2 regions of the Lysinibacillus parviboronicapiens genome follow, and region 2 is predicted to be linked to the other one. Evidence: riboswitches for the same ligand, from Rfam matches in the RefSeq annotation. Region 2 holds a riboswitch; the other holds the start of a gene.

Region 1 (4,396 bases), 690 kb from region 2:
CGAACCAAAATATCCAACAGCTATTTCTTTTCCAACATCAAAATTACTGCTGTTTTAATCTGCTTAACAAAAAAGCTCATTCCCTATAGCAGTAGAGAATGAGCTAATATTATATTAAGAAGAGTTAGCTTGCTGTTGTTAATAATACATAACGGTAATGTGCTAATGCTACTTGTACAAGAATCTCTTCTTCTTGTGTAAAGTTTGGTACAGAATATGTACGTTCTACTAATTGAAATGTACCATACTTCAAATAATACTCTGTTGCTGGTAAAGAAATATGATTTGTACCATAAGCTTGATACGTCTCGTAAACTTCTTTCACTGTGTAGCTTTCTTCTTTAGTATGCACAATTTCCTTAAAAGCAGTATGCCCGAAAGTTTGATGCCATTTTTTTTCAACTATCGAAAGTAAGCTTTGAATGGAAATATTATTCACAAACTCATGACTTTCATTTAATTCGTAAATAAAATAAGACGCGATGTTATGTGCACTATAAACATTTCCCATTTCAAACACTCCTTTTCCGATCATTTTAATAGGATGGGAGTAGTTGCTGGCTATGCTCCTACTCTCCTATCCAGCTATATATTCAAAAGTGGGGGAGCACTTATGAAAACAATTTTATGTTTAAAGCATTTTCCAACATCACATCAACTACCTTTAAGTTCAAGAGGATGTGTGTTTTTTTGAGAGCTTATAGCTCTTACAATGAACATCTATCGAATGGGATGAGAAGTCATTTACAACTACATTTACTTACGTTCTTGGTTGGTAGCCCTCGAACCTTTTACTTAATCCCTAGTATATAGCATGGTTTTAGAGAAGTCAACAATACTTATATAATTACTAGGTATTATTTTTAGAAAAATTCATATAAGCAACCGAATGAGGTATGCGCTTTATGGAGCAACGTTTCACGTATTGCCAAATGAGGCTTTTCACATGAGAAAATACGAAAAACGTGACATCACTTAAGCATCAATATTTGAATGCTTCTTTATTAAAAATTAAGCTTCTACTTCTTGTTGCGCCGCAGTTACTTGCGCAATAGCTTGTTGTAAATCGGCAATAATGTCCTCTATTGCTTCTAAGCCTATGGATAAGCGGATGAGCGACTCAGATACTCCTGTCTGGATTAATTCTTCCGCAGATAACTGCTGATGTGTTGTAGAAGCAGGATGAATAATTAATGATTTTGCATCTCCTACGTTTGCAACATGTGAGAATAATTTCACACTGTCAATCAGTTTACGACCTGCTTCACGTCCACCTTTTATGCCGAATGTAAGCACGGAGCCGAAGCCATTTTTCAAATATTTCTTCGCTAAATCATGAGTAGCGAAATCTTCTAAACCATTGTAATTTACATACTCCACAGATGGGTGGTTGCGTAAATATTCAGCTACAGCTAATGCATTTTCATTATGCTTAGGAATACGCAAATGGAGCGTTTCTAAACCTTGTAAAAAGTTGAATGCAGCATCAGCGCTTAATGTTGGTCCGAAGTCTCGCAGTAATTGCACGCGCAGTTTTGTAGCAAATGCAGCCGCTGCCGTATCGATACCGTAACGTAAACCATGGTAGGAAGCATCTGGCTCTGTAAAGCCAGGAAATCTTCCTTGTGTCCAGTCAAATTTTCCTGCATCTACAACAACGCCACCTAAAGTTGTTCCGTGACCGCCAATCCATTTTGTAGCGGAATGAACGACAATGTCTGCACCAAAATCAATTGGTGTAGAACCATATGGTGAAGCAAATGTGCTATCGATAATTAATGGTAAGCCATTTTCATGTGCAATGTTAGCTACTGCTTCAACATCTAGTACTTTTAAACTTGGGTTGCCGTAACCTTCAGCAAATATAGCTTTTGTTTTTTCGTTAATGGCTGAACGGAAATTTTCTGGATTTGTTTCATCTACAAAAATAGTTTTAATACCGTAGTTTGGTAATGTATTTGCTAGTAAGTTATATGTGCCTCCGTATAAAGAACTTGCTGCTACAATTTCATCGCCTGAGCCTGCAACATTTAAAATCGAAAATGCGATAGCTGCTGCACCAGATGAAAGTGCTACTGCAGCTGTTCCGCCTTCTAATAAAGCAACGCGTTTTTCAAAAACATCTACAGTTGGGTTGGTAATACGTGTATAAATATTACCCGCTTCTTCTAGAGCGAAAAGACGTTGCGCATGAGCAGTGTCTTTAAATACGAAAGCTGTTGAACGGTACACGGGAACTGTACGAGAGCCTGTGACTGGGTCTGGCTCTTGGCCTCCGTGTAATAATAAGGTCTCTGGTTTAAAATTTGTCATTTTTGTTCCTCCTAAAATGGTTATTTTTTTACGATGGTACCGGAGATGAGGAGGATTTTCTGTAGAAAACAAAAACCCTCTTCAGTTAAGAAGAGGGTTGCGGTTGCAAGTTTTCCTCCCCTTATCTGCCAGATCCAAGTATGAATCTGTAGGAATTAGCACCTTAGCAAGTAGGTTACTCGCTGGTTGCCGGGCATCATAGGGCCTATCCCTCCGCCGCTCTTGATAAGAGTATGTGATTCAATTTCCATCGTTGTTACACAGTATAAACATAGAGTTTTTTTCTGTCAACAGTAAAATTTGATTTTTTCTGAAACTTCTGTCTGCTCCGTAACGTAATATGAACACATACACTACTTTAAAATAGATTTTTCGAGAGGAGTATTTTTATGGTAAAAGCCTTGATAATTTTTCTTATTGTTGGCTATCTAATCGGCTGTATTCATGGCTCAAAAGTAGCACAATTGTTATCGGGGGTAGATTTAAAAAAATCTGGGCATGGCAATGCCGGCGCCTCAAACGCAACACTTTCACTCGGATGGAAATATGGCATATTAGTGGCGCTTATCGATATTGGGAAAGGCGTTGCCGCCATTATTGGTGTACATCTCTATTTAGCTGGTGCTTTGCATTTAACTGAAGTACAAATTTGGCTCTTAACATATACAATTGCAGCTGGAGTAATTTTAGGGCATAATTTCCCATTCTATATGGGTTTTAACGGTGGCAAAGGAACTGCTTCGATAATAGGGATTTTGCTTGCCGTCGATTGGAAAATCGGACTATTTGCACTCATCTTATTTGTCATTTTATCATTTGCCACAGATTATTTAATCGTCGGCGTCCTAGAATTTTATGTTGTATTTTGTACAGCTACTTTTTTATGGATTCCAGGAATAGGACCAACAATAATTGCACTTATCCTTTTTGGCATAGCACTTGTCTTACATATTGAAAATATTAAACGACTGATTCATGGTACCGAGCCTAAAGTAACTGCTGCCTTTAAGAAAAAGAAATAAGCACTATCACATTGGATATTTTTGTATTTTCTGTGACCATCTATTCTCTCGTTATAACTTAATATTGCTACAAATAGAGGGTTCTTTATGTTCTTGCACTTTTTACAATAATTAGACAAAATTACTTTCTTAATAAAGCATTTTATGGACCGATGTTATAGAAAACTAGAGTCATATTTATCGTTAGAAAGGATGAATTTATATGTCTACTCTCGAAAATGCAGCACCTAAACGCAATTTGAAGCCACTATGGATTGGCCTGGCATTCGCGGCACTTATTATTATTACATTTTTACCGAATAGCGGCGATTTACCCATAGCAGGCCAACGTGCTTTAGCGATTTTAGCTTTCGCAGTCATCCTTTGGGTAACTGAGGCAGTATCGTATCCTGTCAGTTCTGCCATGATTATTGCTCTTGTTACAGTTATGCTTGGTTTAGCCCCCTCTATGGATGATCCTACAACAGATTTAGGTACTTCAGGGGCGTTAAAAATGGCCTTAAGCGGATTTAGTAACTCTGCAGTTGCTCTTGTTGCCGCAGCTCTATTCTTAGCCGCTGCCATGCAGATCACTAATTTACACAAACGACTGGCTTTATGGATTTTATCGCTAGTTGGCACTAAAACGAAGGCAATTGTATTCGGTGCTATTTTAGTATCAATTGTACTAGCATTCTTCGTACCCTCTGCTACAGCACGTGCTGGTGCAGTCGTACCAATACTACTTGGCATGGTGGCAGCATTTGGCTTACCACGAGATAGTCGCCTGGCCGCCTTACTCGTTATTACATCTGTCCAAGCAGTTTCCATTTGGAATATCGGCATTAAAACAGCCGCAGCCCAAAATATGGTTGCCTTAAACTTTATTAAAGAACAGTTCGGTGTAGATATTTCTTGGGGTGCTTGGTTATTATACGCAGCGCCATTCTCAATCATCATGTCAGTGGCTCTTTTCTTCATAATGATTACGTTAATTAAACCTGAGACAAGCAATATTGAAGGTGGTAAAGATGTCATTAAAAAGCAACTTGCTGATTTGGGTCCATTAAAAGCACCTGAAA
Region 2 (4,396 bases):
GCAGCATGAACGGACCATAAGTTCTCGTCATAGATTTGTGGTACGCATATCCACAATGTGGACAAACAGCTACTTCGTAAAACAGCGGATTTAAACCTTCATAAATGGGCATGAAGTCTGTTTGTTCCTCCATTACTTTATAGCGGTTTGGACGTACCTTATATGTAGTAAAATGTTTTTTGCAAAATTTGCAATCCACATTACTTTCATAGTAGTAAATGTTAAAAGCCATATGATTCAACTCCTTTACTGCGAATGCATAGTTATTTCTTTTGTTCTATTTATAGAATGTATATGTTCGTTCAATAGATTTAATTAATTTACTCTTATATTAACAATTCTATGTTTATTGGTATACTCCTTTAGAATTATTTACACAATATTTGTTCATATTTATGTTATTTTTATGTAAGTTTGAAGTTTCGTAAAATCTACTGGTAATAGCATTTATCGGTGTGTTTGACATAAAGTTAAATGGATTGTCAAATTACAATTCATAGTTGACTTGAAAAACTTTTTTTTGGTGGACAGTGCTGGCTGTTGTATGACTTTTTTTTATTGCTGGTTGTAGGTTAAATTAACTATTGTAGGTTTTCACAAAAAAATTCCTGTCATTGATACTAATTAGATGATATCAATGCAATTAGTATAAAAACGGGCAAGTTGTTTTTCTTTATAATTTAAAAGTACAATATAGTAATAATTGCTAATTAGCATCAAGCAATCAATCAATGAAGGAGCTAATATGAACTGTAAAATTATATTCTTTGATGTTGATGGAACGCTCATTAATTATGAGGATGGGAAGTATCGTAGACAGTACTAAGATAGCTCTACAGATATTGAAAAGCAAAGGGATTCGATTAGTGGCTGCTACTGGAAGACCACTATCAATGTGTCAGGATTTGATGGCTCTAGGTATCGAAACGTTTATTACAGCCAATGGTGCGTATGTGAAGCACCAAGATCAAGTTATTCAAAAAATACCGCTGGCGCAAGCGATAGTGCACACAGTAAAAGATTTTGCTGATGAAAATAACCAAAGTCTTACATTTTTTACAGAACAATTATCAATGAACAGTGTACATAATCCTATAACTTTAAAAGCAATGAGAGAAACTTTATCTTTAATGGATTTCCCGATAATCAATGAAGATATTTTAAATCAAGAGGTCTACTTAATGTGTTTATATGTGGACGAACAGATGGAGAAAAAGTACACGAGGCAATTTCCAAATTTAAAATTTGAAAGATGGCATCCAAATATCGTCAATGTCTTGCAAGACGATGTTTCAAAATCAATTGCAGTAAAAGCTGTGTTAAATTATTTCCAGTTAACTTCCCATGAAGCCATTGCTTTTGGTGATGGAGACAATGATATTGATATGTTGGAGCAAGTTGGATATGGTATTGCGATGGCAAATGGCAGTGAAGCATTAAAAAGAAATGCTGACTTTGTAACGAAGAAATCCAATGAGGGTGGCATTGATTATGCATTACGTAAACTGTGCCTCATCTAAATAGAGTAGCTATTTTATAGCCTGTGTAAGTAAATGCCGTAATTAGGTCTGTTCCAAGGTACCAATAAGTGACCTTGGAACAGGCCCTTTTTAGATGATGTTGAAAGATTTAAGGCAAAATTGCGAATGAACGCACGGGGAAGCCGGATGCTTTTTCAGGTTTTGGCACGATATTGAATATTATTGCTCCTTTAGGTGGTAGCTTGTCCAAATTTGTCATCAGCTCGATTTGGTATGTATCCTGATCGAGTACATAATATTCGCCATCTAACTTACCATTTTTACGAAAATCAGCAGCTGAATCAGTATCAAATGTTTCATGACCTACGGCACTCACTCTTCGTTCTTTAAATAAAAACTGTAATGCTGGTAAGCTCCAACCGGGAATATGATTATGGCCTTCTTCGTCCTTGTTATTAAAGGCATCTTTATCTGGCCAGCGTTTACTCCAATCTGTTCGCAGTGCAACAAATGTCCCTGCTTCTATTTCGCCAAACTCCGCTTCAAAGTCAAGAATATCCTGTACAGATAACGAGAAGTCATGATTTGTTGCAGATTCCTTAGCTTTGTTAATCACAATAAGTGGTAAAACAAGTTCTTTTAATTGTAATTCATCCAAATAGCGCGTGTCTCGGACGAAGTGAACCGGCGGATCGATATGTGTCCCATATTGCCCAGGAAACGTAAATTGTTGTGCAAAAAATCCTTCGTCATGCGAGAATAACGTGTCAAACTTCGCATCCTCAAACATAAAAAAGTGTGGTGAATTGGGACCAAATGTGTGTGTTAAATCAATCCATTCCTTAGATTTTAATAATTGAAGTGCCTGTAAAAGTTCGTTAGTCAATATGAACAGCTCCTTTAGTTAAAATAAAAAGAGAGCCATCTTTTAGAAGAGGGCCCTCGTGCATCACAACTGAAGTCAATCTTCTCATCTTTAAGGCGATATTCGCCATTGGAATTAGCACCATGCTAAGGCTGGTTGCTGAGACTTCATAGGGCCAATCCCTCCGTCTCTCGAGATAAGAAAAAAAGCGTATAAGAATTTTCAGAAAAATAATTATAAGTACTTTAACATATTCAACCATAGTTTACAAGTTTAAGAGATGTGTAATAAAAGCGATTTTATCTACTTCTGCCAATCACCAATTTAAAATTAATGTTAGGCCGCAACAACCGTTTTCAATAAAAAGTACTCGAAGATTATCAGGTGTATATTTAGTGTCGAATTTAATGCTGATGCCTGTGGACGCAATTAATTTATCGACTTCAGTTTTATTTGATAGTTGCGCGGCGTTCATGAGATCGTGTGCAAATTGCTCTGACCCATCAATTTTATCTGTAAGTAGTCGAGCTTGCTGCATAATCGTTTGTACCTGTTTTGCGGATGACTGCAGTTTATGTGTGTTAACTGGTGGGAAGGGGCTAGTGGTTGGTTGATTTGTCGGCATTGCCAAATGGCTAGGGAGTGGGCTAGGTGTGGTATGGTTGGACGTTGCCCATGGGGGATAATGATTGGCATAGACAAAATACGGATAAGGGTTGTAATACAACGGAATTCCTCCTATCCAATTTCTGATACCCTTATCTTATGTAAAATAAAGACGTTAGGTGTTAAAGGTGTCGATCTTCTAAAACCAACCATGAAGTTACTAGTTTATATATACAATCAAGCACATTATTCGGATGATTAGTCCTGCCTTTTAGATGTCTTACCCTAGAACATGTAAGACATCTTCTATTTTTTTGCTGTGGGAAAGTACGCCGTAATTCATCCACGTTAAAAAATCCACTTCATAGACGCAATGATTTTTAACCGCTGAAAGGGCAAGCCATATAGGTGAGGTTAAAATATTTCGTTCCTCTCCTTCAAAAGTAGAATGCTGTTTATCAAATGTTATGAACAGATGATGGGCATCAAGTTTACTAAGTTGATCGTTCGTCAATGCGCATCTTCTTGTGTGATGAGGCATATTCCAGACAAGCGGATGGGGCATCAAACCTAAATCTCGATATAAAATGGGCCCTGTGTAGCCGCATTCTGGGCCAGCATAAAGACTAATACTATTTGCTGAAATACGAAGAAAGGCAACGGTTTGTCCATAAACAGATTTACTTAAGATTGTTCTGGCATCATGGACAGTGTGCTCATATTGCCTAATGACATCTTTCATGATGGCGATTCGGCCTGTTAGATCTGCAATTTTATAGAGTGTTGAACGCCAGTCCTCACCAGGGTGCGAGAAATGACAAATTGGCGCTAACTGATTTAAATGGTGGCAAGTGTCCCAGCGCTCTACACCAGCATTTAACATGATTAAATTTGGCTTATATTGTAAAATCTGTTCCATGCGACCATCGGCTACATCAATATCCGGCACTTCTTGTAAGTCCAAGTATTCTTGTTTCCCCCATTTTGCATGGCTAAATTGGGCAATGGGTGTAATGCCTAATGCAACTAAAAAATCTTCTAAAAAAGGAGCAAAAATACGAATGCTGTTGCTGTGACTTTTACGATATTGTCCCGGAGAGACACCGACATGTTCTTTAAAGCGACGGTTAAAATAATATTCATTATTAAATCCAACGGTTTGACTGATCTCAAATATCCGATCATTAGTTGTGCTAAGTAATTGTTTTGCACGATCAATCCGAATATTGTTTAAATAGTGAAGAGGGATGTGGCCAGTGATTTCTTTAAAGAGACGAGAATAATTCCACCGAGGAACATCTGCAATATGTGATAATTGTTCGACAGTCCAATCCTTTTCATAGTGTTCGTGGATATAGTCAATGGAATGTTCAACAGATTGGCGGTCATTTTTTTGGTGCAATTTAGGGAGATTCTGTTGAAGAATAAATAGCATAAATTCTTG

The links. Region 2 has a riboswitch for S-adenosylmethionine ahead of C9J31_RS22100 (cyclase family protein). Riboswitches for the same ligand answer to the same signal wherever they lie in the genome.
Region 1: linked by a shared signal. The riboswitch ahead of C9J31_RS02175 (O-acetylhomoserine aminocarboxypropyltransferase/cysteine synthase family protein) and the one ahead of C9J31_RS22100 (cyclase family protein) in region 2 are both predicted to bind S-adenosylmethionine.

The regions. Positions count from the first base shown of each region.
Region 1 covers NZ_CP073713.1:422,447-426,842, reverse strand. Annotated here, with positions in the region: gene C9J31_RS02180 (hypothetical protein) at 125-511, opposite strand; gene C9J31_RS02175 (O-acetylhomoserine aminocarboxypropyltransferase/cysteine synthase family protein) at 1,012-2,313, opposite strand; SAM riboswitch class I at 2,432-2,545, opposite strand; gene C9J31_RS02170 (glycerol-3-phosphate acyltransferase) at 2,703-3,335, shown strand; gene C9J31_RS02165 (DASS family sodium-coupled anion symporter) at 3,538-4,396, shown strand, end outside.
Region 2 covers NZ_CP073713.1:4,558,389-4,562,784, reverse strand. Annotated here, with positions in the region: gene C9J31_RS22110 (DUF2225 domain-containing protein) at 1-232, opposite strand, end outside; partial or broken gene C9J31_RS22105 (Cof-type HAD-IIB family hydrolase) at 746-1,520, shown strand; gene C9J31_RS22100 (cyclase family protein) at 1,630-2,367, opposite strand; SAM riboswitch class I at 2,449-2,549, opposite strand; gene C9J31_RS22095 (YuzC family spore coat inner layer protein) at 2,663-3,073, opposite strand; gene C9J31_RS22090 (helix-turn-helix domain-containing protein) at 3,233-4,396, opposite strand, start outside.